Azospirillum brasilense: one gene and its partner. Each later gene encodes a partner of the first gene's protein in a complex. Links are inferred from orthologs where the notes say so. Each region holds a gene or a part of one and is shown in the gene's direction. Other genes may lie near its edges.

Region 1 (15,435 bases):
CGTCGTGGTCGCGGGAGGGCCGGTGCAGGGAGCCATCGGCGAGGATGATCTCGCTGGCCATCAGCCCGCCCTTGCGGACACGGCCGGTGACGGTGATGGGGGCGCCTTGCGCAATGCCTTCCGGCAGGACGCCGCGCATCCTGACATCCGTCCGCCCGCTGTCGTCCTGAACGGTCATCCAGTTGACGCCCACGGCGGCGACCGACCCGGAGACGGTGCCGCCCCCGGCCCGCAGCGCTTCGGCGATTGGCTGCGGCGAGGCAGCCTGGACCGTGCGGTGCCGCTCGCCGGCGTCGGCGGGGCCGGACAGCAGAAAGGCGGCAAAGGCCGCGGCCAGGACGGGGGCGGCCAGAAGGGGGAGGGTGGTGGAAGGGCGCATGATCCTGTCTCCATCGCAAGGGGCGGAAGGCCCGCCCGAACAGGAGGGATCATGGCAAGCCGCGGCTGAGCCTTGCCTGAACGGCGCGTTCAAGCGCGGTTCAGCAAGACCGATCACAATCCGCTTGATCGACGGGGATCGTCTATAAATTAGAGATATCTTATTTAAAGGGCTGATGAAGCCCATGTCGTCCAACGAGCCATCCATCGCGTCATCCACCGTGCCGCCGCTCGACCCCGCCCCGGCGTCGCCTTTCCCTGAGCGCATGCGCCCGCACGGATTGAAAGCGACAGCGTAAGGGTGTATGCGGCGCGTCGGGGTCCGTTCCGGCGGTTCCCCGCGTCTTCACCCGTCCGAAGGATGCCATGCGGTTCACGGTCCGCCCGGGTTGCCTGATGCTGGCGCTGCTGGGGGTTCTCTCCGCCGGGCTTCCCGCCCGGGCGGTGGAACCGCCGATCCGCGTCGGCGTGCTGGCCTACCGTGGCGGCGACCACGCCAACGCCGTCTGGGAACCGACCGTCCGCTATCTCGCGGACCGCTTTCCGCAGCGCGGGGCGGAGATGGTGCCGCTCGACCTGCCGGGCATGGACGCGGCGGTGGCCGCCGGCAGCGTCGATTTCGTGCTGACCAACACCGGCAATTATGTGGAGCTGGAGGCCCGCCACGGCGTCACGCGCATCGCCACGCTCCATTCCTCCCGCTCCGGCGCGTCGGGGGCGGCGGTGGGCTCCGCTCTGATCGTCCGGGCGGGGCGCGAGGATATCCAGACGCTTGCGGACCTGAAGGGCAAGACCGTGATGGCGGTGGACCCCGACGCCTTCGGCGGCTTCCAGGTTGCCTGGGGCGCGATGCTGACGGCCGGGGTCGATCCCTACGGCGATTTGAAGGAGCTGCGCTTCTCCGGATTTCCCGTGGACCGCGTCGCCTTCGCCGTCCGCGACGGGGAGGTGGACGCCGGCGTCCTGCGCGCCTGCGTGCTGGAGGAGTTGGCCCAGGAAGGCCGCCTCGACCGGGCGCAGTTCCAAGTCGTCGCCCCGCGGACGGAGCCGGGATTCGGCTGCGCCCTGTCCACCGGACTCTACCCCGACTGGCCGCTCGCCCGGCTGGCCAAAACGCCGGAGGATCTGGCGAAGGCGGTGGTGGTCGCGCTGTTCCAGATGCCCGACAGCCATCCTGCGGCTCTGGCCGGCGGCTACGAGGGCTGGACGGTGCCGCTGGACTACCAGCCGGTCCACGGCCTGTTCCGCAGCCTGCGCATCGGCCCCTACGAGCATCTGCGCGACGTCACCCTGCTCGACCTCGCGCGGGAGCACTGGCACTGGCTGGCGCTGGCCGCGCTGGCCCTGCTGTGGTGGGCGGTCCATTCGCTGCGGGTCGAGCATCTCATCAAGGTGCGCACCGCCGAATTGCGCGCGGCCAACCGCGAGCTGCGCCGCGAGATGGCCGAGCGCCGCCGCGCCGAGGACACCGCGCGGGAACGGCAGAAGGAGATGGACCATGTCGCCCGCCTCTCCATCCTCGGCGAGATGGCCAGCAACATCGCGCATGAGCTGAACCAGCCGCTGGGCGCCATCGCCAACTACGCGCGCGGCTGCACGCGGCGGCTGGAGGCCGGGGTGGGCAGCGCCGCGGAGTTCGCGGAGGCCTCCCGCGCCATCGCCGCCCAGGCCGACCGCGCGGGGCAGATCATCGCCCGCATCCGCGACTTCGTGCGCAAGCGCGCCGTCCAGCTGGAGCCGGCCGACGTCAACGGGGCGGTGGAGGCGGCGCTGCAGCTCTGCGAGGGGCGGGCGCGCAGCGGCAACATTCCGGTCATCCGCGAATTGGCCTCCGGCCTTCCGCCGGTCCTGGCCGACCGGGTGCAGATCGAACAGGTCGTCCTGAACCTCGTCAAGAACGCGCTGGACGCCATGGATGATGGCGCGGAGGAGGGCAGGGGCGTCACCGTGCGCACCGGCCTGGACGCGGAAGGGCGGGTGGAGATCGCCGTGGCCGACCGCGGGCACGGCCTGTCGGAGGACGCGCGGGCGCGGCTGTTCGATCCCTTCTTCACCACCAAGCCGGGCGGCATGGGGCTGGGCCTGTCGATCTGCCGGACCATTGTGGAAAGCCATGGCGGCCATCTCTGGGCCACCGATCATCCGGGCGGAGGCACCGTCGTGCGCTTCGTCCTGCCCGCAGCGGAGGAGAAGGTCAATGCAGGCTGACGCGGCCCGCACCGTCTACGTGGTGGACGACGATCCGGCGATGCGCCATTCGCTGGGCTGGCTGATCGGCTCGCTGGGCGTGGCGGTGGAGTCCTTCGGCTCCGGCGAGGAGTTCCTGCGCGCCATGCGCGCCGACCAGCCCGGCTGCCTCGTCACCGACGTGCGGATGCCGGGGATGAGCGGCCTGGAGCTGCAGGACACGCTGGCCCGCGCCGGCTCCGTCCTGGCCGTCGTGGTCATCACCGGCCACGGCGACGTGCCGATGGCCGCCCGCGCCTTCCGCGCCGGGGCGGTGGACTTCATCGAGAAGCCCTTCAACGACCAGGTTCTGCTCGACCGGGTGCACGAGGCGCTGGAAACGTCCCGGCGGGCGTGGGAGGCGCAGGCGCGCAAGGCCCATGTCCGCGCCCTGCTGGCCCGCCTGACCCCGCGGGAGCGGCAGGTCGCCGATCTGGTGGTGCAGGGCAAGCCGAACAAGGTCATCGCGGCGGAGATCAACCTCAGCCTGAAGACGGTGGAGGTTCATCGCCACAACGTCATGGACAAGCTGGAGGTCGCCTCCGTCTCCGACCTGACCCGCCTACTCTTGGAAGCGGAGTAGCGCTCAGACGGCCGCCATCGCCTGCCGCACCCAGCCAAGCAGGGCCGGCAGCGGCATCGCCCCCGCGGTGCGCGCCACCTCGCGTCCGTGATGGACCAGCACGAGGGTCGGAATGCTGCGCACGCCGAAGCGGGCGGCCAGATCGGGTGCGGCCTCGGTGTCCACCTTGGCGAGGCGGACATGGGGCTCAAGCTGGCCGGCGGCCTGCTCGAAGACCGGCGCCATCATCCGGCACGGCCCACACCACTCCGCCCAGAAGTCGATGAGCAGCGGCAGGTCGCTGCGCTCCGCCTGGGCGGTGAAGCGGGCGGCGGTCAAAGCGATGGGCTTCCCCTGGAACAGCGGCTGGCCGCAGCGGCCACATTTGCCGGCGCCGGGCTGGTCGAGGCGTCCGCGCGGCATGCGGTTCAGGGTGTCGCAGCTCGGGCAGGCGACGTGCAGAAGATCGGACATGGCGCGGCTTCCCTCCGGGACGGGCAACTTTATGAGCGTGATCTAATGCAGCGTTCATGAAGCGCAAGAGGCCGCCGGCGCCGGGCAGGGCTGAGGTCGGCGCCCCTTATCATTGTGGGGTCAAGCGGTCGGCACGACCGAGGGATGCGCGCCTTCGGCATTGCGGTGGGCGGCACGCTGTTCCTAGAATGCCGGCCCATGGCCGCTGTCCCAGGAGGGAGCAGCCACGTCCTTCCGCCCAAGCCCTTCCGCAGAACCGCGATTTCGAATGAAGCCTTCCTTTTCGTCCGCCTCCGCCGCCGGCTGCTCCTCCATGGACGATCCCGGCCCCGCCCTGGCGCGCGCGCGGGCGCTGACGGCGGGATGGGGGGCCGGGGCGCGGGCGCTGTCCGCTCTGCCCGCCGCCGTGGTCCCGGCGCCCTATCGGACGCTGCTCGACCACGACCGCGGCATGACCGCCGTCCTGTCGGAGCGGTGGGGCGAGCCGGTGGGCGTGCGGGTGCTGCGCCAGTGGACGGAGCCGGACGGCACGGCGCTGTGGCGCGACATCGCGCTGACCATCGGGCCGGACGCTCTGCCGGTGGAGCTGGCGAGCATCCGCATCGCCCTCGGCGGCTTTCCCGCGGCCTTCGCCGAGCAGCTTCGCGAAGGGACCGAGCCCTTCGGCCGCCTGCTGGCGCGGAACGGTGTTGCCTTCTCGGTGGAGGTGCTGGGCCTGCTGACCGCTCCCGCCGACCATGTCTGGGCCGCGGAGGGGCGCGTGTCGCCCGGAGCCGCGCTGTACGGACGCATTGGGCGGCTGGTGCGGGCGGACGGCTGGACCATCGCGGAAACGGTGGAACTGCTTCCCCGCGCCTGACGCCGAACGGGGTGCCATCCGGCGGAGCATCTGCTAAATCTGCAAGACCGTCCACCCCCTCCCCAACGGTGACCATGACCGCCCCGCATCTCCCCTATCTGTCGCAGTTCTCGCTGGAAGGCCGGGTGGCGCTGGTCACCGGCTCCGGGCGCGGGCTGGGTCTGGAAATCGCCCGCGCCATGGCCGGGTCCGGCGCCCATGTGCTGCTGAACGGGCGCGACGCCGCGCGGCTGGAGCCGCTGGCCGAGGCCATCGCCGCGGCCGGCGGGCGGGCCTCCGTGCTGGCCTTCGACGTGGCCGACCGCGGTGCGGTGCGGGACGCCTTCGCGCGGATCGCGCAGGATCATGGGCGGCTGGACGTGCTGGTCCAGAATGTCGGGCAGCGCAACCGCAAGCCGTTGACCGACTTCGCGGACGAGGAGATCAGCGACCTGCTCAACGTCGATCTGGCCGCCGGCCTGATCCTGGCGCGGGAAGCGGCGCGGCTGATGCTGCCCCAGGGCTTCGGGCGGCTGATCACGGTGACCTCCATCTCCGGGCAGATCGCCCGCGCCAACGACGCGGTCTACGCCGCCGCGAAGGCCGGGCTGGCCGGCATGGTGCGGGCGCTCGCCGCCGAGTACGGCGCAAAGGGCCTGACCAGCAACGCCATCGCGCCGGGCTTCTTCGCGACGGAGACCAACGCCGGCATCACCGGCAACCCGGCCCTGTCCGCCTATTTCGAGGGGCGCACCCCGATGGGGCGCTGGGGCCGACCGGAGGAGATCGCCGGGGCCGCGGTGTTCCTGGCCTCGCCCGCCGCGTCCTACGTCAATGGGCATGTGTTGGTGGTGGACGGCGGCGCCACCATTCTCATGTAAGGCCGGTCTTAAAGGAAGCTCCGCCGCCATGCTGGCGATCCCCTTGTCATGCGCCGATCCGGCGGAGGCTTTCCGCGCCCTGTCCGGACAGCCGTGGTCGATGCTGCTCGACAGCGCCGCCCCACACCCGGCCCATGGCCGCTACAGCTACATCGCGGCGGAGCCCGTCCGCACCCTGGAGTCGCTGGACGGGCGGGCGCATCTCGACGGCCGTCCAGTGGACGGCGACCCCTTCGCCGTGCTGGCGGCGGAGCTGGCGCGCCACGCCCGGCCCGAGGGTCCGCCGGGGCCCGCGCCCTTTTGCGGCGGGGCGGTCGGCTTCATCGGCTACGAGGCGGGGCTGCGGCTGGAGCGCATCCGTTCGCGCCACGCCAACCCCGGCGGCCAGCCGGAGATGGCCTTCGGCTTCTACGACGCGGTGGCCGCCTTCGACCATGCGGAGCGCCGCGCCTGGGTGATCGCCGCCCGCCCGGAGGCCGAGGGCCGTGCCCGCGCCCTGGCGGCCCGGCTGGAGGGCGGCGGAGCGTCCCCCCTCGGCCCCGTCCCGGCCGCCCCCTGGCGGAGCGAGCTGGACCGCGACGACTATCTGGCGCGGGTGGAGCGGGTGCTGGAGTACATCCGGGCCGGCGACATCTATCAGGCCAACTTCACGCAGCGCTTCCTGGCCGAGCGGCGCGACGGGCTGGACAGCTACGCGCTGTACCGGCGGCTGCGCGCGATCAGCCCGGCCCCCTTCGCCGCCTATCTGGACTGCGGTCCGCGCCTGCGAATCGCCAGCGCCTCGCCGGAGCGCTTCATCCGCCTCAGCGCCGCCGGGGAGGTGGAGACCCGCCCGATCAAGGGCACCCGCCCGCGCTACGCCGACCCCAGCGCGGACGCCGCCGCCGCCGCTGAGCTGGTGGCCAGCATCAAGGACCGGGCGGAAAACCTGATGATCACCGACCTGCTGCGCAACGACCTCGGCCGGGTGTCGCGGATCGGCAGCGTGCGGGTGCCGACGCTCTACGGGCTGGAGAGCTTCGCCAGCGTCCATCACCTCGTCTCGGTGGTCACGGCGCGGCTGCGGCCCGGCCTGGGGGCGGTGGATCTGCTGCGGGCGGCGCTGCCCGGCGGCTCGATCACCGGGGCGCCCAAGATCCGCGCCATGCAGATCATCGACGAGCTGGAGGTGGCGCGGCGCGGCGCCTATTGCGGCTCCGTCGCTTGGCTCGGTTTCGACGGCGCGATGGACAGCAGCATCGTCATCCGCACCCTGTCGATCACGCCGGACACGGTGATCGCCCAGGCCGGCGGCGGCATCGTCGCCGATTCCGACCCGGCGGACGAGCATGAGGAGATGATGGTCAAGATCCGCGCCCAGCTCCGCGCGCTGCAGGAGGAGCGGGCATGAGCCCGGGCATGAACGTCGTCTGGCTGAACGGGCGCCTGCTGCCGGCGGAGGAGGCGCGCATCGACCCGGCGGACCGCGGCTTCACGCTGGGCGACGGGCTGTTCGAAACGATCCGGGTGGCCGGCGGCACCGCCCGCCATCTCGGCCGGCATCTCGACCGGCTGGCGGACGGCGCGGCGCTGCTCGGCCTGCCGCTTCCCCACGGCGCCACGGCGCTGGCCGACGCCGCAGCCGCGCTGATCGCGGCGCAGGACCAAGCGGATGGCGGGGTGGAGGGCGTGCTGCGGATCACGCTGACACGGGGCACCGGAGCGCGCGGCGTGCTGCCCCCGGCGGACGCCGTGCCGACTCTGCTGATGACGCTGGCCCCCGCGCCGCCGCCCGCCGGCCCGGTGGAGGCGGCCATCGCCCGCAGCACCCGGCGCAACGAGCATTCGCCGCTGTCGCGCGTGAAGTCGCTGAACTACCTGGACTCCATCCTCGCCCGGCGGGAGGCGGCGACGCGCGGCGCGGGAGAGGCGCTCCTGCTCAACGGCGCGGGCCGTCTGGCCGAATCCAGCGTGGCGAACCTGTTCGTCGTCCGGGACGGGCGCCTGCTGACCCCGCCGGTCGCCGAAGGCGCCCTGCCGGGCATCCGCCGCGCGCTGATCCTGGAACGGAGCGATGCCGGGGAGGCGCCGCTTGACGTCGCCGATCTGCTGGGGGCCGAGGAGGCTTTCCTGACCAACAGCCTGGGCCTGCGGCCGCTGCTGCGCGTCGACGGGCAGGCCATCGGCGCCGGAACCGTGGGGCCGGTGACCGCCGCCCTGCTGAAGGACATTGCGGCAGAGTAGAGCGCCCGCTTACGGGCGGAGGTAGGACCAGCCCTCTTCCTGAAGCTGCATCAGGCGGACGACGCCAGAGGGCACCAGCTTGGCTTCCGGCACCATGGGGACCTCGCCCTGTTCGACGCGGATCATGCCGTTGCGGGTGTTCTCGCAGGCGGAGTAGGTCAGGGTCGGCAGGCTGCCCTTCAGCGACGCCAGCCGGTCCTTCACCGGCGAGCGGTCGGCGCGCAGCATGTGCAGGCCGGGGCCGAAGGTGACCAGTTCGACCTCCACCGTTTCGCCGATGGCCTTGTAGTATTCGATGATGTTCTTGACGTTGTTCAGCGCCATGTTCATCAGCGCCGGGTCGTTGCTGCTGACCTGGATGGCGACGCGGTGGACGCCGGGCTGGTCCGCCGCGGCCTTCCGTCCCGGCATGGCGGCGGTCATCCCGGCGAATCCGGCCAGGGCCAGCGCCGCCCGGCGCGTGGAACGCATCGCCATGTCATCCTCCCTTCCGCTGTGGGGGCATCCACAGTCCTAGCACAATGACCCTGGCCGCCGCTTGTTCCCGAAGGGAGAGGGGACGCGACGGAAGGGGGAGGCGGTCAGCGGCGCCGGGCGTGCCGGGCGGCCTGGACCATCATCATCTCCCCGACATTTTCGGGCGTCACCAGACCGACCAGCCGTCCGTTTCCGTCATCGACGCCGATCGCGGGCAGGCTTTTCTCCTGCATCAGCCGCAGCGCCTCCTCCAGCTTGCCGTGCCGGTGGATCACGGGGATGTCGGGGCGCATCACCTCCAGCACCGGCGTGTCCGGGCCGCGGTCGCGCAGGGCGCGGATCAGGTCGTCGCGGGTCAGCACGCCGCGCAGCGTGCCGGCGCCGTCCACCACGGGAAACTCGTGCTGGGTCGTCCGGATCAGGCATTGCACCGCGTCCTCCAGCACGCCGGAGGGCGGCAGCGTCTCGAAGCGGGTGACCATGGCGTCCGAGACGACCACGCCGTGGGTGATCTCGCGCATCTGCACCGCGTGCGCCTCCGACGAGGCGCCCAGATAGACGAACAGCGCGATGAACAGCAGCATCGGGTTGCCGAACAGGCCGAGCAGTCCCAGCCCGATGGCCAGCGCCTGCCCGACCGAGGCCGCCACCTGGGTGCCGCGGACATAGCCCATGCGGCTCGCCAGCACCGCCCGCAGCACGCGCCCGCCGTCCATGGGGAAGGCCGGGATCAGGTTGAACAACGCCAGGAATAGGTTGACCACGGCCAGCCGGGACAGCACGTCGATTCCGGCGTTCCGCACCTCCGCCGCGCCGGCCGGCACGAAGCCGCCGAGCGCGGCGTAGAGCAGGGCGGCGATCACCAGATTCACCGCCGGTCCGGCCAGCGCCACCACCAGCTCCTGCGACGGCTTCTCCGGCAACCGTTCCAGCCGGGCCACCCCGCCGATCGGCAGCAGCGTGATGTCCGGCGTGCGCACACCGTAGCGCCGGGCGGCGAAGACGTGCCCGAACTCGTGCAGCAGCACGCAGAGGAACAGCAGCGAAAGGAAGACCACCCCCTCCAGAGCCGCAGGCCAGCCGCCCTGCGCGTGGTAGGCGGCGCCGATCCACAGGAGAAACAGGAAGAAGGTGACGTGGATGCGGATCACCGTGCCCTTCATGGTGCCGATGGGGATCGACCAGCTCATCCCGACCTCGCCTCGCGCTGTGACCGTCGTTCGACGGAGTCCTTATGTGGTGTCGCGCGGCGTGCGGCGTCATGGGCCTATCGGAGGAAGGGCTGGCCGTTGGAGGGCTGGGGCCGGCCCAGCCCTCCAACGGCCTTATACGCTCGACGGTGTTACAGGCCCCAGACGACGGTGTTGAACCAGTAATCCGTGCCGCTTAGGTTCAGATACTCGATGCGGCCGCTGCCGGCGGCGCTGCCGCTCCAGAAGTCGTCGATGATGATGTACTCGCTGATGGTGCCGTCGGCGGCGTCGGCCTTGGTGAAGAACAGAAGGTCGTTGGAATCGCCACCGAAGGTGCTGGCCCTGTAGTATTCGAGCTGGTTGGGCGCCGTGGGGCCGTTCAAGCGGAGCCGGTCGTAGTCGCCGTGCGAATCCGAGATGAGATCGATGCCGTCCGAATTGCAGGTGTAGAGGTAGTTGTCGCTGTCGTAGCCACCGTAAAGGACATCGTTGCCGGCTCCGCCCGCCAGGACGTCCAGGCCGACATCCGAGCCGTAATCCCCGAACAGAGTGTCGTTGCCGGCCCCACCGTACAGCGTGTCGTTGTTGTTCCCGCCGTAGAGGAAGTCGTCCCCAGTCTCACCGCTCAGAAGATCGTTGTTGTCGTTGCCGTACAGCGTGTCGGCCCCGGTGCCGCCGTACAGGCTGTCGTTTCCGAAGCTGCCGTACAGCGTGTCGTTTCCGTCGCCACCGTCAATATAATCGGCGTCGGTGTTGCCCAGGATATCGTCGTTCCCGCCCTGTCCGAACAGCATGTTCGGTCCCGAAGGAGCGTCATAGATGTCATTCCCGGAAGTTCCGTACCAGGTCGTCATCGCAAGTTTCTCCAATTTATTAGCCGTATACGGCATATCTTTTTCGCCATCGGCGTGCATTGAAGTCAATGGAGCGGATTTCGAAACCGGTTACCCTTGTATAAATTTGATAGCAAATGCATCCAAGCGAGTGTTAATTAGCGAAATATCAACCATGGAAACCTTTGATATGTCTTGATCGGCTCATGATTAGTTATCTAACTAATGGAAAGCGTCATTTTGACGCGTCCATTCGGCGTTTTTGTTGCCGCTGACGGGGATTGTTTCTTCGTCCTGGATGAATTCACTTGGCGGGAGAGATCCAGCCGCGAACGCCTGAGAATCGCGCAGACGACCGCGAAGCTGACGACGCAGAGGGCGGGTGGGGGCGCGGGGACCAACGCGCGGGCAACCGGCTTGCGCCGCGACCGTTCACGGGAAGGACGCAGCCGGTGCTCAGTCTGCGATTACACCGCCTTCAAGTAACGGACCGGCCGGCCGGGGGACAGGGCCTCCGCCGCGCGGACGATGGCCTGGGCGTCGATGCCGTGATGGCGGTAGAGGTCGGCGATGGTGCCGGTCTGGCCGAAATGCTCGACCCCCAGCGCCCGCGTGCGGTGGCCTTGGACCGAGCCCAGCCAGCCCAGACCCGCCGGGTGCCCGTCCTGCACCGTCACCAGCGCGCAATGGGGCGGCACGCCCTCCAGCAGCCGTTCGACGTGGGAGCGCGCGTGGGGCTTGCCGCGCTCGCGCGCCCGCTGCGCGGCGCTCCAGCCGGCGTGCAGCCGGTCGGCGGAGGTGACGGCCAATAGCCCGACGTCGCGGCGGTCCTCGCCGAGCATGCCCACCGCCTCGATGGCCTCCGGCGCCACCACGCCGCTGTAGGCGACCACCACCTGGGCGTTCGGCCCGGGACGACGCAGCCAATAGGCGCCCTGGACGATGCCGTTCTCCAGCTCCGCGTCCATGGTGCGGACCGGCTGCTCCAGCACGCGGGAGGACAGGCGCAGATAGACCGAGCCGCCGGTCTCGTCGCGCAGCCAGTTGCGCTCGTCCGGCTCGCCCTCGCCCTCCCGCTGCATGTAATCGAAGGCCCAGCGCATGGTGACGGCCAGCTCATCGGCGAAGGCCGGCTCGAAGCAGGCCAGCCCGTCCTGGGCCATGCCGACCAGCGGGGTGGCGATGGATTGGTGCGCCCCGCCCTCCGGGGCCAGTGTCACGCCGGACGGGGTCGCCACCAGCAGGAACCGCGCGTCCTGATAGCAGGCGTAGTTCATCTGGTCCGCCGCCCGCATGACGAAAGGGTCGTAGACGGTGCCGATGGGCAGCAGCCGCTCGCCGAACAGCGAATGCGACAGGCCGAGCGCCGACAACAGGATGAACAGGTTGGACTCGGCGATGCCCAGCTCGAAATGCTGGCCGTCGGGCGAGAAGTCCCATGTGTAGGTGGAGGGGATGCGCTCCTTCTTGAACAGGTCGGCCAGAGCGCTCTTGGCGAACAGGCCGCGGCGGTTCACCCAGGCGCCGAGGTTGGTGGAGACCGTCACGTCCGGCGCGGTCGTCACGATGCGCTCCGCCAGCTCCGTCTTCTCGCGCCCTAGCTCGTTCAGGATCAGGCCGAAGGCCGCCTGGGTGGACAGCGCCTTCTGTGACGGGGCCGCCAGAGCCGCCGGCACCGGGACCGCCGCCGCGTCATGGCGCCGCCGTCCCTTGGCCGCGAAGGGCACGCGCTTCAGGAAGGCGTCCAGTTCCGCCGCCGGCCGGCCCAGCCCTTCGAAGCGGTCCCACTCATGGCCCGGACGGACGGCGTTGGCGGCGCGGAACGCCTCCATCTGCGCCGGGGTCATCAGGCCGGAATGGTTGTCCTTGTGCCCGGCCAGCGGCAGCCCGGCGCCCTTGATGGTGTAGGCGATGAAGCAGACCGGCCGGTCGTGCGTGCGCGCCTGGGCGAAGGCGTCGAGCAGCGAAGGCAGGTCGTGGCCGCCGAGATTGCCCATCAGAAGGGCCAGCTCCTCGTCGCTGCGGCGCTCGATCAGGCGGGTGACCGGCCCCTGGTCGCCCAGATCGTCGAGCAGCCGCTTCCGCCACGCCGCCCCGCCCTGGTAGGTCAGCGCGGAATAGAGCTGGTTCGGGCAGTGGTCGATCCAGTCGCGCAGGCGCTGGCCGCCCTCCTCCTGGAAGGCCGCCTGCATCAGCGCGCCGTATTTCAGGATCACCACGTCCCAGCCGAAGGCGCGGAAGATGTTCTCCAGCCGCTCCCACAGCCCCTCGCGGATCACCGCGTCCAGGCTCTGGCGGTTGTAGTCGACGATCCACCAGGTGTTGCGCAGCCCGTGCTTCCAGCCCTCCTGAAGCGCTTCGAAGATGTTGCCCTCGTCCATCTCGGCGTCGCCGACCAGCGACACCATGCGCCCCTCGGGCCGGTCCTTCGCCCAGCCCTTGGCCTTCACATAGTCCTGGACCAGCGAGGCGAAGAGCGTCTGCGCCACCCCCAGCCCGACCGAGCCGGTGGAGAAGTCCACGTCGTCCACGTCCTTGGTCCGCGACGGGTAGGACTGGGCGCCCTTGAAGCCGCGGAAATTCTCCAGATTGCCGCGCGTCTGGTTGCCCAGCAGATACTGGATGGCGTGGAAGATCGGGCTGGCGTGCGGCTTCACCGCCACCCGGTCCTCCGGACGCAGGGCCTGGAAGTAGAGCGCCGTCATGATCGTCGCCAGCGAGGCCGAGGACGCCTGATGCCCGCCGATCTTCAGCCCGTCCTGGTTGGGGCGGACGTGATTGGCGTTGTGGATCGTCCAGGACGCGAGCCAGAGAACCTTGCGCTCCAGCTCGCGCAGGCAGGCGAGGTCGGCGTGGTTCGGAACGGTCGCGTCCATGTCTGTTCCCCTTTCAACGGAACGGCGGTCGATGATTGGTGAAGCCTATCATTTGTGCCGCGGCAGGCGTTTGCAAAGTGGCGCCGGAAACCGCGCCGGATTAGCATTGGATTGCGCAGAAGCCTTTCAGACAGCATGAAATGCCAAAAATCAAACTCGACCGCATCGACCGGAAGATCCTGGCCCTGCTCCAGCAGGACGGGCGGATGCCCAACAACGAGTTGGCGGAGCGCGTCGGCCTGTCGCCGTCCCCCTGTCTGCGTCGGGTCAAGGCGCTGGAAGACGCGGGCGTCATCGCCCGCCACGTCGCTCTGGTCGATCCCGCCGCGGTCGATCTTCCGGTGAATGTCTTCGTCAGCGTCAGCCTGGAACGGCAGGTGGAGGAGCGGATCGACGCCTTCGAGGCCGCGGTGATGGCGCTGCCGGAGGTGATGGAATGCTATCTGATGACCGGCGACGCCGATTACCTGCTGCGCGTGGTGGTCCCCGACCTCGCCAGCTACGAGCGCTTCCTGAAGGAGCATCTGACGCGGATTTCAGGGGTCGCCAACATCCGGTCGAGCTTCGCGCTGAAGCAGGTGCGCTACCGCACGGCCCTACCGCTGGGCCATTTGGCGGAGTGACCAGGACGGTCATGAATCCATAGGGATCTAAGCATTCATGCCAAGATTATTGGTTAGGTTTCTAACTATATTCTATGACGTTGATCAGTTGCATAAGTCGTTCTATCATTTCATTAAGTTCCAAGGCTGCGACTTGATGGGGATAGGATGTCAAACATTTCCTTGAGCGGCGCGATCCCTTCAGCGTCGGCACATCCGACGATGCCCTCCAAGCCGCCGGTAAGCCGGACCAAGGAGAGCGAAGCCAGCAACGGCGGCGGGAAGGCCGACCATGTGGACTTGAGCCCGTTGGCATCGGCCTTGAAGGGCGACGCACTTTCGCTGTTCGGCAAGTTGTCGTCTGAGGACCGAAGCGCATTGGGTCTCTTCGTTTCGTCCGGCCAAATGTCGGCCGACGAAATGAACGATGCGCTTTCGGGAAAACTGAAGGAAACCCGCAGCCGGACGTTTTGGAAAGGCGCCATCGAAGCGGGCGTCGGGCAGGAAACCGACAAACAGAAGAAGATCAGAACACTTTCGGAGAGCATCGAGGCGCGGATGTCCGCCATCGATAAGATCGCCGGCTCGGGGTTGCGTCTGGATCAGGCGGTCGCGATCTCGAACGAGTTGCGAGGCGCGATGCGGGAACGCAGTTCATTGATGGGTCAGACGGACGATGGCGCAACCACGGTGAGGTTGACCGCGGATTTTGCCTTGAACAAGCTGGCGCGGACCGACTCGGAACGCGCGGCGGGAGCCAAACTGTCCGCTCTGGGCTTCAAGTCCGAAAGCTTCGATCAGGTGTTGAAGGACACGGCGGAAAAGGACATCGCTTCCATGTGAGCGTATGCGCGCTGTGACAACCGTGGTCCGTCGGCCGCAACCCTGCTTTCAATATGTTCAACATCCCATCGTCCGGACCGCTCATGACGTTCGCGATGGAAGACCTGCGCCGCTTTTTGCCATAAAGAGTATTGGAACAGGGGCGATCGGCGAAATTTCCCGCTGACAGACCCCGACCAACAGGCGAAGGCATGGGGAAGCAGGACGGGATGATGGACTGGGACAAGTTGCGGGTGTTCCACGCTGTGGCCGAGGCCGGCAGCTTCACCCACGCGGGCGAGGCCCTCAACCTCAGCCAATCGGCGGTCAGCCGGCAGATCAGCGCGCTGGAGGACAGCCTCGGCGTTCCACTGTTCCACCGCCACGCCCGCGGCCTGATCCTGACCGAGCAGGGCGAGTTGCTGAACCACGCGGCGCGCGACATCTTCGCCAAGCTGTCGATGACCCAGGCGATGCTGAGCGAGAGCAAGGACGCCGCCAAGGGGCCGCTGAAGGTGACGGCCACGGCGGCCTTCGGCTCGACGTGGCTGACTCCGCGCATCGGGGAATTCCTGGCGCTCTACCCGGACATCCAGCTCACCCTGCTGATCACAGACACGGAGCTGGATCTGGGCATGCGCGAGGCCGACGTGGCGATCCGCGTCAGCCCGCCGCGCCAGCCGGACCTGATCCAGCGGCACCTGATGACCTTCCGCTCCCACCTCTACGCGCACCGCCGGTACCTGGACCGCAAGGGAGAACCGCAGACGGTGGGCGATCTCGCCTCCCACGATCTGGTGACCTATCCGCAGGAGTTGCGCGCGCCTTTCGCCAACACCCACTGGCTGCGCGATCTGGTGACCGACCCGGTGGCCCGCGACCGGACGGTCCTTCAGGTCAACAACCTGTACGCAATCTTCCGCGCCGTCGAGAGCGGGCTGGGCATAGGCTCGCTGCCCGACTATCTGGTGACCGGTTTGAATGACATCGTGCGGGTGCTGCCGGACCAGTCCGGGTCGAAGGTGGACGCCTTCTTCGTCTATCCGGAGG
Region 2 (15,185 bases), on another replicon or contig:
CCGGCCAGCTCCGCCCGGATGTGGGCGTGCATCGCCTTGACGTCGTCGGGCGTGGCGGTCTTGCCGGTGCCGATGGCCCAGACCGGCTCGTAGGCGATGACGGTGTTCGCCGCGGTGGCGCCCTCCGGAATCGAGCCCTTGAGCTGGCTGGCGACGACGCTGTTCGCCTGCCCGGCGTCGCGCTGGGCCTCCGTCTCGCCGACGCAGATGATGGCGATCAGGCCCGCCTTGTGGGCGGCGGCGGCCTTGGCGGCGACCTGGGCGTCGGATTCGGCGTGGTCGGCGCGGCGCTCCGAATGGCCGAGGATGACGTAGCGGCAGCCGGCATCGGTCAGCATGGCCGGGCTGACGTCGCCGGTGTGCGCGCCGGAGGTCTTGGCGTGGCAGTCCTGCGCGCCGAGCGCCAGCGGGCTGCCGGAAATGGCGTCGCCCACCGGGAACAGCAGCGGGAAGGGCGGGCACACCAGCATGTCGAAGGCGACCGTCCCGGCCCCCGTCAGGCGTCCGGCGAGGTCAGAGGCGAGGTCGAGCCCGTCGGCCTTCAGCCCGTTCATCTTCCAGTTCCCGGCAATCAGTTTGCGGCGTGCGGCCATGGCGTTTACGTCCTCCGGCTCTCGTTTGTTGGTGCGGGTGTTCGTTGGCAAAGTGCGCCCCCTGTCTAGCAAGGAGTGCGGGGCATTTCCACCCGCCCAACGGGTTCTTTCCGATGGGGAATCGCGGGGGAAATGGGGTGTTGCCGGGCTTTCGCGGGGTGCCTATGATGCCGCCCCGGCCGCAGGGCCGCCCTTTGCGCACTCACTTCGGGTCCCATGCTTCAGTTCATCCGCACTTACGCCGGTTCGTGGGTCGTCAAGATCCTGTTCGTGCTCCTCATCGTCAGCTTCGCGGCCTGGGGCATCGGCGACATGATCCGCACAGGCGGGATCTCCAGCACCGTCGCGTCCGTCGGCAAGGTGGATATCGACCGGGCGGAGCTGGACCAGGAGTTCCGCCGCCAGATGGAGCGGCTGCGCCCGATGCTGGGCGGCAACCTGACGACGGAGCAGGCGCGCCAGTTCGGCCTGCTCGACCAGTCTCTGTCGGCGCTCGTGCAGCGCGCGCTCTACGATCAGGCGGCGCGCGACGCCGGGATCTCGGTCGGTCCGGACGTGGTGCGCCGGCGCATCGCCGAGGAACCGGCCTTCCGCAACGCGCAGAACCAGTTCGACCCGAACCAGTTCCGCAGCGTGCTGCGCAACAACCAGCTCACCGAGGACGGCTACGTCGCCCTGCTGCGCCGCGAGACCGCGCGCGAGCTGGTCGCCGGGGCGGTCGGCGCCGGGGTGACCCCGCCGAAGCCGCTGGTCCAGGACCTCTACCGCTTCCGCGGGGAGCGCCGCGTGGCCGAGGTGGTCACCCTGCCCAACGCCGCCATCGGCGACGTCGGCGTGCCCGACGAGGCGGAGCTGACCCGTTATTACGAGGACCATCAGGTCCGCTTCACCGCGCCGGAATACCGCGCGCTGAGCATCGCCCAGCTCTCCGCCGACGAGATCGCCAAGGACATCCAGATCCCCGACGCCGAGCTGCGCGCCGCCTATGACGAGCGCGCCGACGAACTCGGCACGCCGGAGCGCCGCACGGTGGAGATGGTGCTGGCCGACGACGAGGCGAAGGCCAGGCAGATCGCCGAGGCCGCCAAGACCAAGGGCCTGACCGCCGCCGCCAAGGACGCCGGGACCGACGTCATCACGCTCGACAACGTCACCCGCAACGAGCTGCCGGAGATCGGCGACGCCGCCTTCGCGCTGGCCCAGGGTGCGGTCAGCGACGCCGTGCGCAGCGGGCTGGGCTGGCACGTCCTGACGGTCACCGCCGTCCAGCCGGGCGCCACCAAGAGCTTCGAGGAGGCCCGCGACCAGCTCCTGGCCGAGCTGCGCAAGGAGAAGGCGATGGATTCGCTCTACTCCATCGCCAACCGGGTCGAGGACCAGCTCGCCAGCGGCGCCCCGCTGGAGGAGGTCGCCCAGGCCCAGTCGCTGCCCATCGCCAAGATCGCCGCGGTGGACAGCAGCGGCAAGGCGCCGGACGGCCAGGACGCCGCTCCCGGCCGCGCGAACTTCGCCGCCATGGTGCAGACCGCCTTCCAGCTCGCCTCCGGCGCCACCTCGAACCTGACCGAAGCGCCCAACAACGTCTTCTACGCGGTGCGCGTCGACGGCGTGACGCCGGCCGCGCCCAAGCCGCTGGCCGAGGTGCGCGATCAGGCCGTCGCCGGCTGGCAGGACGACAAGCGCGCCAAGCTGGCCGCCGAGAAGGCCCAGGACATTGCCGCCAAGCTGAAGCAGGGCTCGGAGGCCGCGGCGCAGGACGTCGCCGGCCAGTCCGGCGCCAGCTTCGCCATGACCACGCCCTTCACCCGCGACGCCCGTTCGGTCGAGGGGCTGCCGGGCGAGCTGGTGCGCAAGCTGTTCGAGGTGAAGCCCGGCGAGACGGTGACCGGCGCCACCGCCGACAGCCAGGTCGTCGCCCGCCTGAAGGAGATCATCCCGGCGGACCCGGCGGCGGCCGACGCCACGCTGGCGACCGTGGAGAGCACCGTCGCCCAGGGGCTGGAAAGCGACATCATGGCCCAGTTCGGCAACGCGCTGCGCAACAGCTACCCGGTCGAGGTTCACCGCAACCGCATCGACCAGTTCTTCGCCAGCGGCAACTAACCACACTCAATCGAGGCCCGTCCCGTGAAGGTTCAGCCGGAATCCGCCGCCTTCCACACCGCTTATGAGGCCGGCACGCCGCAGGTGGTGTGGACCACGCTGGTCAGCGATCTGGAGACTCCCGTCTCCGCCTACATGAAGCTGGCCGACGGGCGCCCCTTCGGCTTCCTCTTCGAATCGGCGGAGCGCGGGGCGGGGTCGCGGCGCGACCGCTACTCGGTGATCGGCTTCAAGCCCGATCTGGTCTGGCGCTGCCGCCGCGACCGGGCGGAGGTGAACCGCAACGCCCTGCACGACCGCGACGCCTACGAGCCCGTCGACGCCGCTCCGCTGGAGTCGCTGCGCGCCCTCATCAACGAGAGCCGCATCGACCTGCCGGACGCGCTGCCGCCGATGGCCGCCGGCCTGTTCGGCTACCTGACCTACGACATGGTCCGGCTGATGGAGCGGCTGCCGGACGACAACCCGGACGAGCTGGGCATCCCCGACGCCATCCTGTCGCGGCCGAGCATCGTCGCCATCTTCGACAGCCACACCGATTCGGTGACTCTGGTCACCCCCGTCTGGCCGAAGCCGGGGGTCGACGGCGCCGCCGCCTACGGCGACGCCCGCGAGCGGCTGATGGACGCGGTGGCCGATCTGGAGCGCCCCCTGCCCTACCGGCGGGAGCCGCGGACCAAGGACGGGCTGCCGCTCGCCTGGACCTCCAACACGACGCGCGAGGAGTATCATGCGATCGTCGAGCGGGCGAAGGAGTACATCCGCGCCGGCGACATCTTCCAGGTCGTGCCGTCCCAGCGCATCCGCTTCCCTTTCAAGCCGTCGCCGCTGGCGCTGTACCGCACGCTGCGCCGCCTGAACCCGTCGCCCTTCCTGTTCCACTGCGACTTCGGCGAGCTGTCGGTCGTCGGCTCCAGCCCGGAGATCCTGGTGCGCGTGCGCGACGGCAAGGTGACCGTCCGCCCCATCGCCGGCACCCGCAAGCGCGGCGCCACGGCGGAGGAGGACCAGGCGCTGGCCGAGGACCTGCTGAGCGATCCGAAGGAGCTGGCCGAGCATCTGATGCTGCTCGACCTCGGCCGCAACGACGTGGGCCGCGTGGCGCGCACCGGCACCGTCAAGGTGACGCAGAAGATGATCGTGGAGCTGTACAGCCACGTCATGCACATCGTGTCCAACGTCGAAGGCGACCTCGACCCCAAGCACGACGCGCTGGATGCCCTGATCGCCGGCTTCCCGGCCGGCACCGTCTCGGGAGCGCCGAAGGTCCGCGCCATGCAGATCATCGACGAGCTGGAGAAGGCCCGCCGCGGCGTCTACGCCGGCTGTGTCGGTTATTTCGGCGCGTCGGGCGCCATGGACACCTGCATCGCGCTGCGCACCGCCGTGCTGAAGGACGGCATGATGTACGTGCAGGCCGGCGGCGGCGTGGTCGCCGACAGCGATCCGGAGGCCGAGTATCAGGAGACCGTCAACAAGTCGATGGCCCTGATCCGCGCCGCGGAGGAAACCGTCCGCGAGACCTCCGCCCGGTAGGGACCGTATGCCCCTCGATGCGCTGCTGCTGCCGCTGATCGTCAAGATCGTGGCGGCGGCCCTGGTCGTCGTCGCCGCCTCGCTGGCGGCGGAGAAGGCCGGCCCCTTCTATGGCGGCATGATCACCGCCCTGCCCGTCTCGACCGGCCCGGCCTTCGTGCTGCTCGCGATGGAGCATGGCGACGGCTTCGTCGCCGATGCCGCCCTGTCAGGGATGGTCGGGAACGCGACGATCGTCCTCTATCTGGCGCTTCTGGTGCGGATCGCCCCGCGCTGGAGCATGCCGGCGACGGTCATCACCAGCTCCGTCTTCTGGATCGCCACGGCGGCCAGCCTGCGCTCCGCCGTCGAATGGACTCTGCCGCTGGCGCTTCTGCTCACGCTGGCCTGCTATGGGATCGCCGCCTGGGCGGTGTCGGCGCCGATTCCGGCGGACAAGCTGGTCCGGACCGCGCGGTCGCGCTGGTACGACATCCCGGCCCGCGCCGGACTCGTCGGCCTGCTGGTCGCCACCGTGACCACGCTCAGCCACAGCATCGGGCCGGCAGCCACCGGGATCGCCGCCGTGTTCCCCATCGCTCTGACCAGCCTGACGGCGATCCTGCACGGCCGCCTGGGCGGCGGCGTGGTCGCCGCGGCGATGCGCAGCGCGCTGCTGACCAACCCCGGCCTCGCCCTGGCGCTGACCACCGCCCATCTGCTGGCCGAGCCCGCCGGACGGTTCGTGGCGCTCGGCGCCGCGCTGGCGGTCTCGCTGTCCTGGGCCGGCGGCCTGCTGGTGTGGCGGCTGCGCCGTCCTCAGGCGGCTTAAAACGAACTTCCGTTCGCTTTAGACTCACATCGCCTCACTTGCCGGCGGGCTTCGGCCGCATGTGCGGCCGGGGCCGCCGTCGCGGTCCAAAGCGGATTGCAATCCGCTTTAGGGCTTTCTCAGGCCTGAAGCCCTTCTCAGGCTTGGCCGCCGAAGTCGAAGCCGGCGCCTTCCACGGCCTTCCTCACCGTCTCCGGCGCGACTCCGCCCTCGACGGCCACGGTGCCGGCCTCCAGGTCCACCGTCACGGCGGCGCCCGGCGCCAGCTTGCCGATGGCGTTGGTGACGGAGCGGGCGCAGCCGCCGCAGGTCATGCCGCCGACCTTGTAGGTGTCAGCCATGGAACTCTCCTCAAGCGGGACCGGCGGTCACCCGCCGGCGTGATGGGCGCGCACGACGGCGCTGACCGGAACCAGGACGAAGCCGCGTTTCTGCACCTCCGGCATCCAGGAGGCCAGTGCGTCGATTGTCGCATCGTGCGGGTGGCCGATGGCGATGGCGTAGCCTTGGCGGCGCGCCACCTGCTCCGTCTTGGCGAGCTGGGCGCGCACCGCCGGCACGGTCATCTCGTTGTCGAGGAAGATGTCGCGCCCGGCGAAGGGCATCTGAAGCTCCCGCGCGAGGGTCAGGCCGGCGCTCTTCGCGGTGGTCCGGCTGTCCAGCCACAACAGGCCGCGCCGCGCGATCTCTCCCAGCACGGGCGCCATGGCCGCGGAATCGGCGGTGAAGCGGCTGCCCATGTGGTTGTTCACCCCGACATAGCCGTCGAAGCTGTCGAGCGCCGCCTTGGTCCGGCGCAGGATCTCCCCCTTGTCGAGCGACACGCGCAGCGCCTGCGGCCCCGGATCGGCCGAGCCGCTGGGCTCCATGGGAAGATGCAGCATCAGCTCGTGCCCGGCGGCGCGGGCGGCGCGGGCCTGGGCGGGCAATTCGTGGGCGTAGGGCAGCCAGGCCAGCGTCAGCGGCGCCGGCAACGACACCGTGCGGTTCGAACGTTTGCGGTCCACGCCCATGTCGTCGATGACAATGGCGATGGCCGGCTTGCCCGGCGGGGCGCGGAAGGGCAGCGCGTTCTTCTTCCACAGCGGCGATCCTGGCGCCACCTTGGGCGGTTCCAGCGGGGCGACGGGGGGCGGCAGCATCGCCACCACCGGCTTCGGCGTCAGTGCCGGCGGCGGGGGCGGTGCGGGCACCGGAACGGGCGACGGGGCCTCGGTCACCTGGGGCGGTGGCGCGGGAACGGGCGCCGGAGCGGGTTCGGCCTCGCGAACCGGCGGCGGCGGCGGTGGGGGCGGTGCCTCGGCGACCTTGGGCGGCGGAGCCTTGATCGGAGCCGCGGGAGCGATGACCGGCGCCTCCCGCTCCACGACGGTCTCCGTCTCCGGCGCGCCGCGCCCGAGGATGAAACGGGCGCCGAGCGCCACAGCGAAGACCGCGATCACACCGGCCAGCGCCAGCAGAACCGGCGATACGGCGCGCCCCGGCACCGCCCGTCCGGACGCGGCGGCCGGCACTTTCGGCGATGGCTTCCGTGCCGCGGCCTTCTGGGGTTTGCGCGGCGATTTTCTGACCATGGGAAGAAATCTCGAACCCTGGTTTCCGGTTTGCGCGCAAGGTGGCACCCCCGCACCGTCCCTGCAACAGCGGAGCGGGGTGGAGGCCTCCGCCGGCTGGGACTATGCTGTGACCGCCATGCTCCGCACCCTCCCCCTCCTGGCGGTCCTCGCCGTCGCCACCACCGGCCCCGCCGTCGCCAACGAGGTCCGCTGCCCGCCCAGCCTGACCGTGCAGGCTCAGCCGGAGGCGCCCGGCGGCTGGTCGCCCTACCCGGCGAAGGACCAGCACGCCTTTGCGGGCGTCGCGCTGGTGGAGGGCGACCGGACGGCGCAGATGACGTCTCCCTCCCCGGCGGCGCTGGAGCCGGACCGCAGCCTGCGGCGGGGCCGCTCGGAGGTCCGGCAATGGGACTTCCCCGCCGCCCGGCGCGACAGCGTCTTCCTGATCTGCCGTTACAACGGAACGCAGGCCACGCTGGCCATCGACCTGCCGCGCACCGTGCGGCGCTGCCAGATCACCGAGGAGACCGACGCGCGCGGCATGGTCCTCGACAAGCCGGCGACAGCGCCGCAGTTCCTCTGCCACTGATTCTCCGCCAAGTCGAGGTTCGGACGGGCTGGAAATCCACCGCTCCAGCCGCTAGGGTACCCGCCTTGGAACAAGGCCGGAACGCTATTCCGGGACGATCGGGCCGTGACCGACGGACCGGAAAAGACAGGCCGGAAGGATGCCGGGGCGCCCCATGCTGCTGCTCATCGATAATTACGACAGCTTCACCTACAACCTCGTCCATTACCTGGGCGAACTGGGCGCCGAACTGGACGTCCGCCGCAACGACAGCCTGACGGTGGAGGAGGCCATGGCGCTCCGCCCCGAGGGGATCGTGCTGTCGCCCGGCCCCTGCGACCCGGACAAGGCGGGCATCTGCCTGCCGCTGATCGACGCCGCCGCCAAGGCGGGCGTTCCGCTGATGGGCGTGTGCCTGGGCCATCAGGCCATCGGGCAGGCCTTCGGCGGCACGGTGCTGCGCGCGCCGGTGCCGATGCACGGCAAGGTCGACCGCATGTTCCACCAGGGGCGCGGCGTCCTGAAGGACCTGCCCTCGCCCTTCCGGGCCACCCGCTACCATTCGCTGATCGTCGAGCGCGCCACCCTGCCCGCCTGCCTGGAGGTGACCGGCGAGACGGAGGACGGCCTGATCATGGCGCTGTCCCACCGCGAGCTGCCGATCCACGGTGTGCAGTTCCACCCGGAAAGCATCGAGAGCGAGCACGGGCACAAGATCCTGGAGAACTTCCTGAACACGACCCGCCGGCTGGAGACCGCCGCATGAGCACGCCGTCCGCGCCGCACGGCGACCTGACCGACATGAAGGCGATCCTCGCCAAGGTCGCCGCCGGCAACGCCCTGAACGAGCCGGAGGCCGCGCTGGCCTTCGACATCATCATGTCGGGCAACGCCACCCCGTCGCAGATGGGCGGCTTCCTGATGGCGCTGCGGGTGCGCGGCGAGACGGTGGACGAGATCACCGGGGCCGCCCGCGTCATGCGCGCCAAGGCGATCCCGGTGGAGGCCCCGGACGGCACCATCGACACCTGCGGCACCGGCGGCGACGGCTCGGGCACCTACAACATCTCCACCGCCGCCGCGGTCGTCATCGCCGCCTGCGGCGTGCCGGTGGCCAAGCACGGCAACCGCGCCATGTCGTCCAAGTCGGGCGCCGCCGACGTGCTGGGTGCCCTGGGCGTCAACCTCGACTGCGACATGGGTCTGGTGCGCAAGGCTCTGTGGGACGCGCGCATCGGCTTCCTGATGGCGCCGCGCCACCACCTCGCCATGCGCAACGTCGGCCCGACCCGCGTCGAGCTGGGCACCCGCACCATCTTCAACCTGCTGGGACCGCTGTCCAACCCGGCCAGCGCCAAGCGCCAGCTTCTCGGCGTCTACGCCAGGCAATGGGTGGAGCCTCTGGCCCATGTGCTGAAGCGGCTGGGGTCGGAGGCCGCCTGGGTCGTCCATGGCTCCGACGGGCTGGACGAGATCACCACCACCGGCCCGACCACCGTCGCCCAGTTGAAGGACGGCGAGGTCACGGTCTTCGAGATCGAGCCGGAGCAGGCCGGCATCTTCCGCGCCCGGCCAGAGCTTCTGAAGGGCGGCGACGCCCATGTGAACGCCGAGGCCATCCGCGCGCTGTTCGACGGCGCCCAGGGCGCCTACCGCGACATCGTTCTGCTGAACGCCGCCGCCGCGCTGCACGTCGCGGGCAAGGCCGGCGACCTGAAGGAGGGCGTCGAGCGGGCCCGCGACGCCATCGACAGCGGGGCGGCCCGCGCCGTGCTCCAGCACCTTGTTTCCATCACCAACTCGTCCGCCACCAACGAACCGGTTGCCGCGCCATGAGCGACGTCCTGACCCGCATCTGCGACGACAAGCGCGCGCTGGTCCAAGCCCGCAAGTCCGCCCGCCCGCTGTCCGCGGTGGAGGACGCCGCCCGCGCCGCCGACCCGGCGCGCGGCTTCATCCGCGCCCTGCGCCGCACGGTGGACGGGGGCCGCTACGGCCTGATCGCCGAGATCAAGAAGGCCAGCCCGTCGAAGGGCCTGATCCGTCCGGACTTCGACCCGCCGTCGCTGGCCCGCGCCTACCGCGAGGGCGGCGCCACCTGCCTGTCGGTGCTGACCGACGAGCCCTATTTCCAGGGCTGCGACGACTATCTGCTGTCCGCCCGCGCCGCGGTGGACCTGCCGGTGCTGCGCAAGGACTTCATGGTCGATCCCTACCAGATCGCCGAATCCCGCGCGCTGGGCGCTGACTGCATCCTGATCATCATGGCGGCGCTGAGCGACGCGCAGGCCGCCGAGATCGAGGACGCCGCCCTCGCCTGGGGCCTCGACGTGCTGGTCGAGGTGCACAACCGCGAGGAGCTGGACCGCGCGCTGGCGCTGAAGACTCCGCTTCTGGGGGTGAACAACCGGAACCTGAAGACTCTGGCGGTGGACATCGCCACGACGGAGGAACTGGCGGCCCACGTGCCCGCCGACCGGATGCTGGTCGCCGAAAGCGGCCTCTACAGCCCGGCGGACCTGTCGCGCATGGCGGCGGTCGGCGCGCGCTGCTTCCTGGTCGGTGAATCGCTGATGCGGCAGAAGGATGTGACCGCGGCCACCCGCGCCCTGCTCGCCTGACACCAAAGAATAAAGCAATGGGGAGGAGCGACGACGTGCCGAACGTGAGCATTGCCCTTGAAAGTCCGCTCCAGGACGAGGTGGTTCAGCTCATCGAGGAGCTGGACCGCTATCTGGGCGACCTTTACCCGGCCGAGAGCAACCATCTGCTCGACCTGCAGTCGCTGGCCAAGCCGGACATCCGCTTCCTGGTCGCCCGGCGGTCGGGAACCGTGGTCGGCTGCGGGGCCGTGCGCATCGACACCGAGGGCGGCTATGGCGAGGTCAAGCGGATGTTCGTCCAGCCGACCGCACGCGGCGGCCAGATCGGACGCCGCCTTCTGGAACGCATCGAGGACGAGGCGCGCGGCGCCGGCCTGTCGCTGCTGCGGCTGGAAACCGGCGTCTATCAGGACGAGGCCATCGCGCTATACCGCAAGCAGGGCTTCGCCGACCGCGGCCCCTTCGGCCCCTACGGCCCGGACCCGCTGAGCCTGTTCATGGAGAAACCCCTATGACCGACCAGCCCGCGAGCGGCTTCACCCATTTCGACGCCGAGGGCCGCGCGGTGATGGTGGACGTGTCCGGCAAGGCCGACACGGAACGAACGGCGACCGCCCGCGGCTCCGTCCTGATGCAGCCGGAAACGCTGGCGCTCATCCTGCAAGGCGGCGTCAAGAAGGGCGACGTCCTGTCGGTGGCCCGGCTGGCCGGCATCATGGGGGCCAAGCGCACGCCGGACCTGATCCCGCTGTGCCACCCGCTGATGCTGACCTCGGTCAAGGTGGACCTGACCTGCGACCCCGAGCGCAACGCCGTGGACATCACCGCCACCTGCAAGCTGAGGGGGCAGACCGGGGTGGAGATGGAGGCGCTGACCGCCGTGTCGATCGCCGCACTCACCGTCTACGACATGTGCAAGGCGGTGGACCGCGGCATGACCATCACCGAGGTGACGCTGCTCCACAAGGCCGGCGGCAAGAGCGGCGAATGGGGGAGCGCGGCCTGATGCTGCAGGTCGGTGAAGCCCGCGCCCGCATCCTCGCCGCCTTCACCGCCCTGCCGGCGGAGACGGTGCCGCTGCCCGACGCGCTGGGGCGCGTCCTGGCGGAGCCCGCCGTCGCCCGGCTGACCCAGCCGCCCTTCGCCGCCGCCGCCATGGACGGCTGGGCCGTCCGCGCCGCCGACATCGTCCAGGCGTCGGAGACTGCGCCCGTCACCCTGCGCCGGATCGGCGAGTCGGCGGCCGGCCACGCCTTCGCCGGATCGCTCGGCGCGGGCGAGGCCGTGCGCATCTTCACCGGCGCCCCCCTGCCCGCCGGGGCCGACGCCGTGGTGATGCAGGAGGATTGCGAGGACGCCGGGGATCGCGTGCGCGTCGGGCGCGCCGTGCCCGCGGGCCGCTTCATCCGCCCCGCCGGTCTGGACTTCACCGCGGGAGAGGAGTTGCTTCCCAAGGGACGGCTGCTCACCGCCCGTGACGTCGCCCTGGCCGCCGCGGCCAACCTGCCCTGGCTGCGCGTCCACCGTCGCCCGCGGGTCGCCGTGCTCGCCACCGGGGACGAGATCGCCCTGCCCGGCGATCCGCTGGGTCCGAGCCAGATCGTCAGCTCCAACGCGCTCGGCCTGTGCGCGCTGGTCACCAGCCAGGGCGGGCTCGCCCACAACCTCGGCGTGGCCAGGGACGATCCGGAGCATCTCGCCGCCATGGCCGCCGGGGCGGCCGGCTGCGACGTGCTGGTGACCACGGGCGGCGCCTCGCAAGGCGAACACGACCATGTGCGCGACGTGCTGGGCGGGCTGTCGCTGGACTTCTACCGGGTCGCCATGAAGCCCGGCAAACCGTTGATCTTCGGCACGGCGAACGGCGTGCCGCTGCTCGGCCTGCCCGGCAACCCGGTCTCCACCGGGGTCGCCGCCGTGCTGTTCCTGGTGCCCGTCCTCCGCCGTCTCCAGGGGCTGCCCGCCGAGAACGCCACGCTCGCGGCCCGGCTCGGCGCGCCGCTGAAGGCCAACGACGACCGCACGGATTTCCTGCGCGCCACCCTGTCCACCGGAGCGGACGGCGAGCCCGTCGCCACCCCCTTCCCGCGCCAGGACAGCGCGATGATGTCCCGGCTGGCCCGGGCCGACGCCCTGATCGTCCGCGAGCCGCAGGCAACCGCCGCCGCCGTGGGCGACCGCGTGACGGTGATCCCGTTGAGCGGCGGTGTCCTGTCGCTTTAATCCGTTCTGCACCCCCGATCCCTTTGGCAATCGCTTTGGGAGTCCTGTCCGTCGATTTGCGATTGATTTCATCCGTAGGGCTTGACGGGGGTTAAGAACCAAACTAGAACAAGATGGAACGTTTTGCTTTTGTTCCATATCTAGTGCGGAACCGGCCGGGAGGCACAAATGCTCACGCGCAAGCAGCATGAATTGCTGCTTTTCATCAACGAGCGGCTCGGGCAGGGCGGTGTGTCCCCTTCCTTCGACGAAATGAAGGACGCTCTCAACCTGAAGTCCAAGTCGGGCATCCACCGCCTGATCACCGGGCTGGAGGAGCGCGGCTTCATCCGCCGCCTGCCCCACCGCGCCCGCGCGCTGGAGGTGCTGCGCCTGCCGGAGGGGCTGGAGACCGCCCGCCCCCGGCCGCCGCGCGCCAAGTTCCAGCCCAACGTCATCAAGGGCGACTTCAGCTTCGCAGGGCGGGAAGCGAATCCGGCGTCCGAATCGGTTCAGCTTCCGCTCTACGGCCGGATCGCCGCCGGCACGCCCATCGAGGCGCTGCGCGACAGCTCCGCCTTCGTGGACATTCCGGCCGCCATGCTCGGCATGGGCGACCACTACGCGCTGGAGGTCGCCGGCGATTCCATGGTGGAGGCCGGCATCCTCGACCATGACACGGTGGTCATCCAGCGCTGCGACAGCGCGGAGAACGGCTCGATCGTCGTCGCCCTGGTCGATGACGCCGAGGTCACGCTGAAGCGCCTGCGCCGCAAGGGCAACACCGTGGCGCTCGAACCGGCCAACGCCGCCTACGAGACCCGCATCTTCGGCGCCGACCGCGTCCGGGTGCAGGGCCGCCTCGTCGGTCTGGTGCGGAAGTACTGACGGCAGGACGATCCGGGGCGGCGCTTCAGCGCGCCCCGGTCTTTCTGTCGGGCCGCATCCCGCCCATCGTCCAGGGGCGGTCGCCGCGCCGCCCACGCACGCTTTCCACCCCGATACCCTGGTCCGACAGGGTGAGCGCGTGTGCGCCCTCCCGCCGCAAGCGCCAATGGTCGATGACCAGCGGCGCCCGGCACCCGCGCGACGGAACCGCGGTCACCACCGCATCGGCCACCGCGCAATCCTCCGGCAAGGCGTCCGGCTGGCGCAGCAGCGCCACGGTCTTTCCCTGCGCGCGGTAGAGGCAGCCCAGGGCGTCGCAGCGCAGCCGCCCGTCGAGGCTGACACCGGCGAGCGGCCAGACATCCTGACCGGCCTTGTCCTCCGGCTTCTCCATGCCGTCGCGCCGCCTCCAGCTGTTGGCGACCCGCCCGTCGCTGGCGGTGGAGAGGCTGAGAATCCCCTCCGCGCTGCGCACGGCCATCAATTTTCCGTCCTCCGACACCAGAATGTCGGGCCGCGGCGCAAAGGCCGGGGCGACCATACCGCCAGCCAAGGCCACCAGCCCCAGCCAGCGCCAGCGCCCCGTCCAGATGGCCAGCCACAGCCCGCCCAGCGTGACCGCCGCGATGGCGGCGTCCGGCATGGCCGGCAGGAACGCCGTCGCTCCGGGCAGCGCCGCGGTCCGCTCCGCCGTTTCGATGACCAGCCGGACGCCCCAACTCATCGCCGTCACCGCCGGCCCCTCCAGCCCGAAGGGCAACAGCAGGTAGGAGAGCAGGCTCAAGGGCATGATCCACACCGTCGTGATGGGGATCGCCACCATGTTGGACAGCACGCCGTAAAAGGCGACCTGCTGGAAATGATAGAGCCCGTAGGGCGTCGTTGCGACCGTCGCCACCACGCTGGAAAAGGCGATGCCGCCCAGCGTCATGGCGCCCTTGCCGAGCCAGCCCATCTCGCGCCGCCGGCTCACCGCCCAGGGCGTGAAACGCTCGAAGGCGGCGATCAGGGCGACGACCGCCGCGAAGGACATCTGGAAGCTCGGCCCCAGCATCCCCTCCGGGTCGTAGAGGACGGTGACGATGCCGGCGAAGGCGACCAGCCGCATGCTGATCGGCGACCGGTCGGCGATGACCGCACCCATGACGAGGCCGGTCATCAGCACCGACCGCAGCGTCGGCAAGGGCGCCCCCACCAGCAGCGTGTAAAGGATCGCCGACAGGATGCCGGCCAGCGCCGCGATCTTCTTGATCGGCCAGCGCAGCGCGATCCAGGGAGCCAGCGCCAGCAGCGCCCGCACCACCCAGAAGACGATCCCGGCGGCGATGCCGACATGCAGGCCGGAAATGGACAGGAGGTGCGCCAGACCGCTGTCGCGGAAGGCGTCCATCATCGGCTCGGGAATCGCCGCCGCGTCGCCGTTCAGCAGGGCGGCGGTGACGCTGGCCTCCGCGGGGTCGGTCACGGCGGCGCGCACCCGCTCGGCGATGGCGGCGCGCGCCCGCTCGAAGGCCACGGTCACCCGGCGCCAGCCGCCGGGCGGCGGCGCCTCCTGCACGACGGGGGCCCCCATGACGAAGCCGACCGCGCCAAAGCCTTCGAAATAGGCGCGCCGCTGCAGGTCGAACGCCCCCGGCTCCGCCGGGGCGGCCGGCGGGTGGAGCATGGCGCGCAGCCGGACCACCGTCCCGGCCTCCGGCGGGGTCACCTTGGCCGGCAGATGCAGGCGCACCCGCTCCGGCGTCGCTTCCGGGGCCAGCCGCTCCACCGTCGGCTCCCCGATCATCAGCCGCGCGCCGGTGGGCTGCCGTTCGACCGCCAGCACCCGCCCGGTGACCTGCACCGGGCCAAGCTCGCGCGTCAGCATCGGCGCCGCCGCCGCCAGGCTGTGCAGTTGCGCCGCGGCGAAGCCCAGAGCGACGCTCAACAACCCCAACAGCAGGACGACCGGCGCCAGACGCCGCCGCGCCAGCCACAGCAGAACCAGACAGCCAGCCGCAGCGCCCGGCCCCAGCCAGGGCGGCGGCTCGGCGGACAGGCCGAAATACAGCGCCACGCCCGCCCCGGTTCCCACCGGCAGCCAAAGCGCCCAGCGCTCCCGCTCCGCGGCGAGGCATCCCAGAGCCGCCGCGGCAAGGCGCGTGGCGACGCCGCGACGGACCGGAGCGGCATCGCCCTCCTCCGCCGCCATACCCCCGGCTATGCCCTCTTCAACCCCGTGGGCCATACTGTCGCCTATGCGCGCAAGGCAAATGCCTCCGGCGCCGTTAATGTGTTACACCACCGCACCACCGCAGTCGCACCGCAGCAGCCACAGCGCGGCCG

What was found.
Region 2: the proteins of pabB (region 1) and D3869_RS13305 are in contact, whole or in part, in a solved structure (PDB 8RP0), measured with the Escherichia coli proteins. The link is inferred for Azospirillum brasilense from one-to-one orthologs.

What each region holds. Positions count from the first base shown.
Region 1 is NZ_CP032347.1:805,506-820,940, forward strand. What follows is about bases 4,575-7,568. They hold pabB (aminodeoxychorismate synthase component I), read left to right. Parts: upstream 4,575-5,387; coding sequence 5,388-6,749; downstream 6,750-7,568. Other genes in these bases: D3869_RS25745 (SDR family oxidoreductase), read left to right, coding at 4,575-5,359; D3869_RS25755 (aminotransferase class IV), read left to right, coding at 6,746-7,568. In the rest of the region: D3869_RS25720 (cytochrome c maturation protein CcmE), read right to left, coding at 1-379; D3869_RS25725 (sensor histidine kinase), read left to right, coding at 745-2,586; D3869_RS25730 (response regulator transcription factor), read left to right, coding at 2,576-3,187; thioredoxin TrxC, read right to left, coding at 3,191-3,640; D3869_RS25740 (hypothetical protein), read left to right, coding at 3,909-4,499; more of D3869_RS25745, read left to right, coding at 4,574-4,574; more of D3869_RS25755, read left to right, coding at 7,569-7,582; D3869_RS25760 (hypothetical protein), read right to left, coding at 7,592-8,059; D3869_RS25765 (site-2 protease family protein), read right to left, coding at 8,164-9,249; D3869_RS25770 (calcium-binding protein), read right to left, coding at 9,402-10,166; D3869_RS25775 (transketolase), read right to left, coding at 10,553-12,961; D3869_RS25780 (Lrp/AsnC family transcriptional regulator), read left to right, coding at 13,102-13,584; D3869_RS25785 (hypothetical protein), read left to right, coding at 13,747-14,406; D3869_RS25790 (LysR family transcriptional regulator), read left to right, coding at 14,619-15,435. UniProt on the Escherichia coli protein: Part of a heterodimeric complex that catalyzes the two-step biosynthesis of 4-amino-4-deoxychorismate (ADC), a precursor of p-aminobenzoate (PABA) and tetrahydrofolate.
Region 2 is NZ_CP032345.1:2,780,496-2,795,680, reverse strand. What follows is about bases 6,394-9,137. They hold D3869_RS13305 (anthranilate synthase component II), read left to right. Parts: upstream 6,394-7,342; coding sequence 7,343-7,933; downstream 7,934-9,137. Other genes in these bases: trpC (indole-3-glycerol phosphate synthase TrpC), read left to right, coding at 9,000-9,137; trpD (anthranilate phosphoribosyltransferase), read left to right, coding at 7,930-9,003; D3869_RS13310 (STY0301 family protein), read left to right, coding at 6,736-7,188; D3869_RS13315 (divergent polysaccharide deacetylase family protein), read right to left, coding at 6,394-6,557. Also shown: tpiA (triose-phosphate isomerase), read right to left, coding at 1-593; D3869_RS13335 (SurA N-terminal domain-containing protein), read left to right, coding at 810-2,696; trpE (anthranilate synthase component I), read left to right, coding at 2,721-4,232; D3869_RS13325 (hypothetical protein), read left to right, coding at 4,240-5,043; D3869_RS13320 (heavy-metal-associated domain-containing protein), read right to left, coding at 5,181-5,384; more of D3869_RS13315, read right to left, coding at 5,412-6,393; more of trpC, read left to right, coding at 9,138-9,788; D3869_RS13290 (GNAT family N-acetyltransferase), read left to right, coding at 9,833-10,285; cyclic pyranopterin monophosphate synthase MoaC, read left to right, coding at 10,282-10,776; D3869_RS13280 (molybdopterin molybdotransferase MoeA), read left to right, coding at 10,776-11,993; transcriptional repressor LexA, read left to right, coding at 12,162-12,860; D3869_RS13270 (ComEC/Rec2 family competence protein), read right to left, coding at 12,886-15,087. UniProt on the Escherichia coli protein: Part of a heterodimeric complex that catalyzes the two-step biosynthesis of 4-amino-4-deoxychorismate (ADC), a precursor of p-aminobenzoate (PABA) and tetrahydrofolate.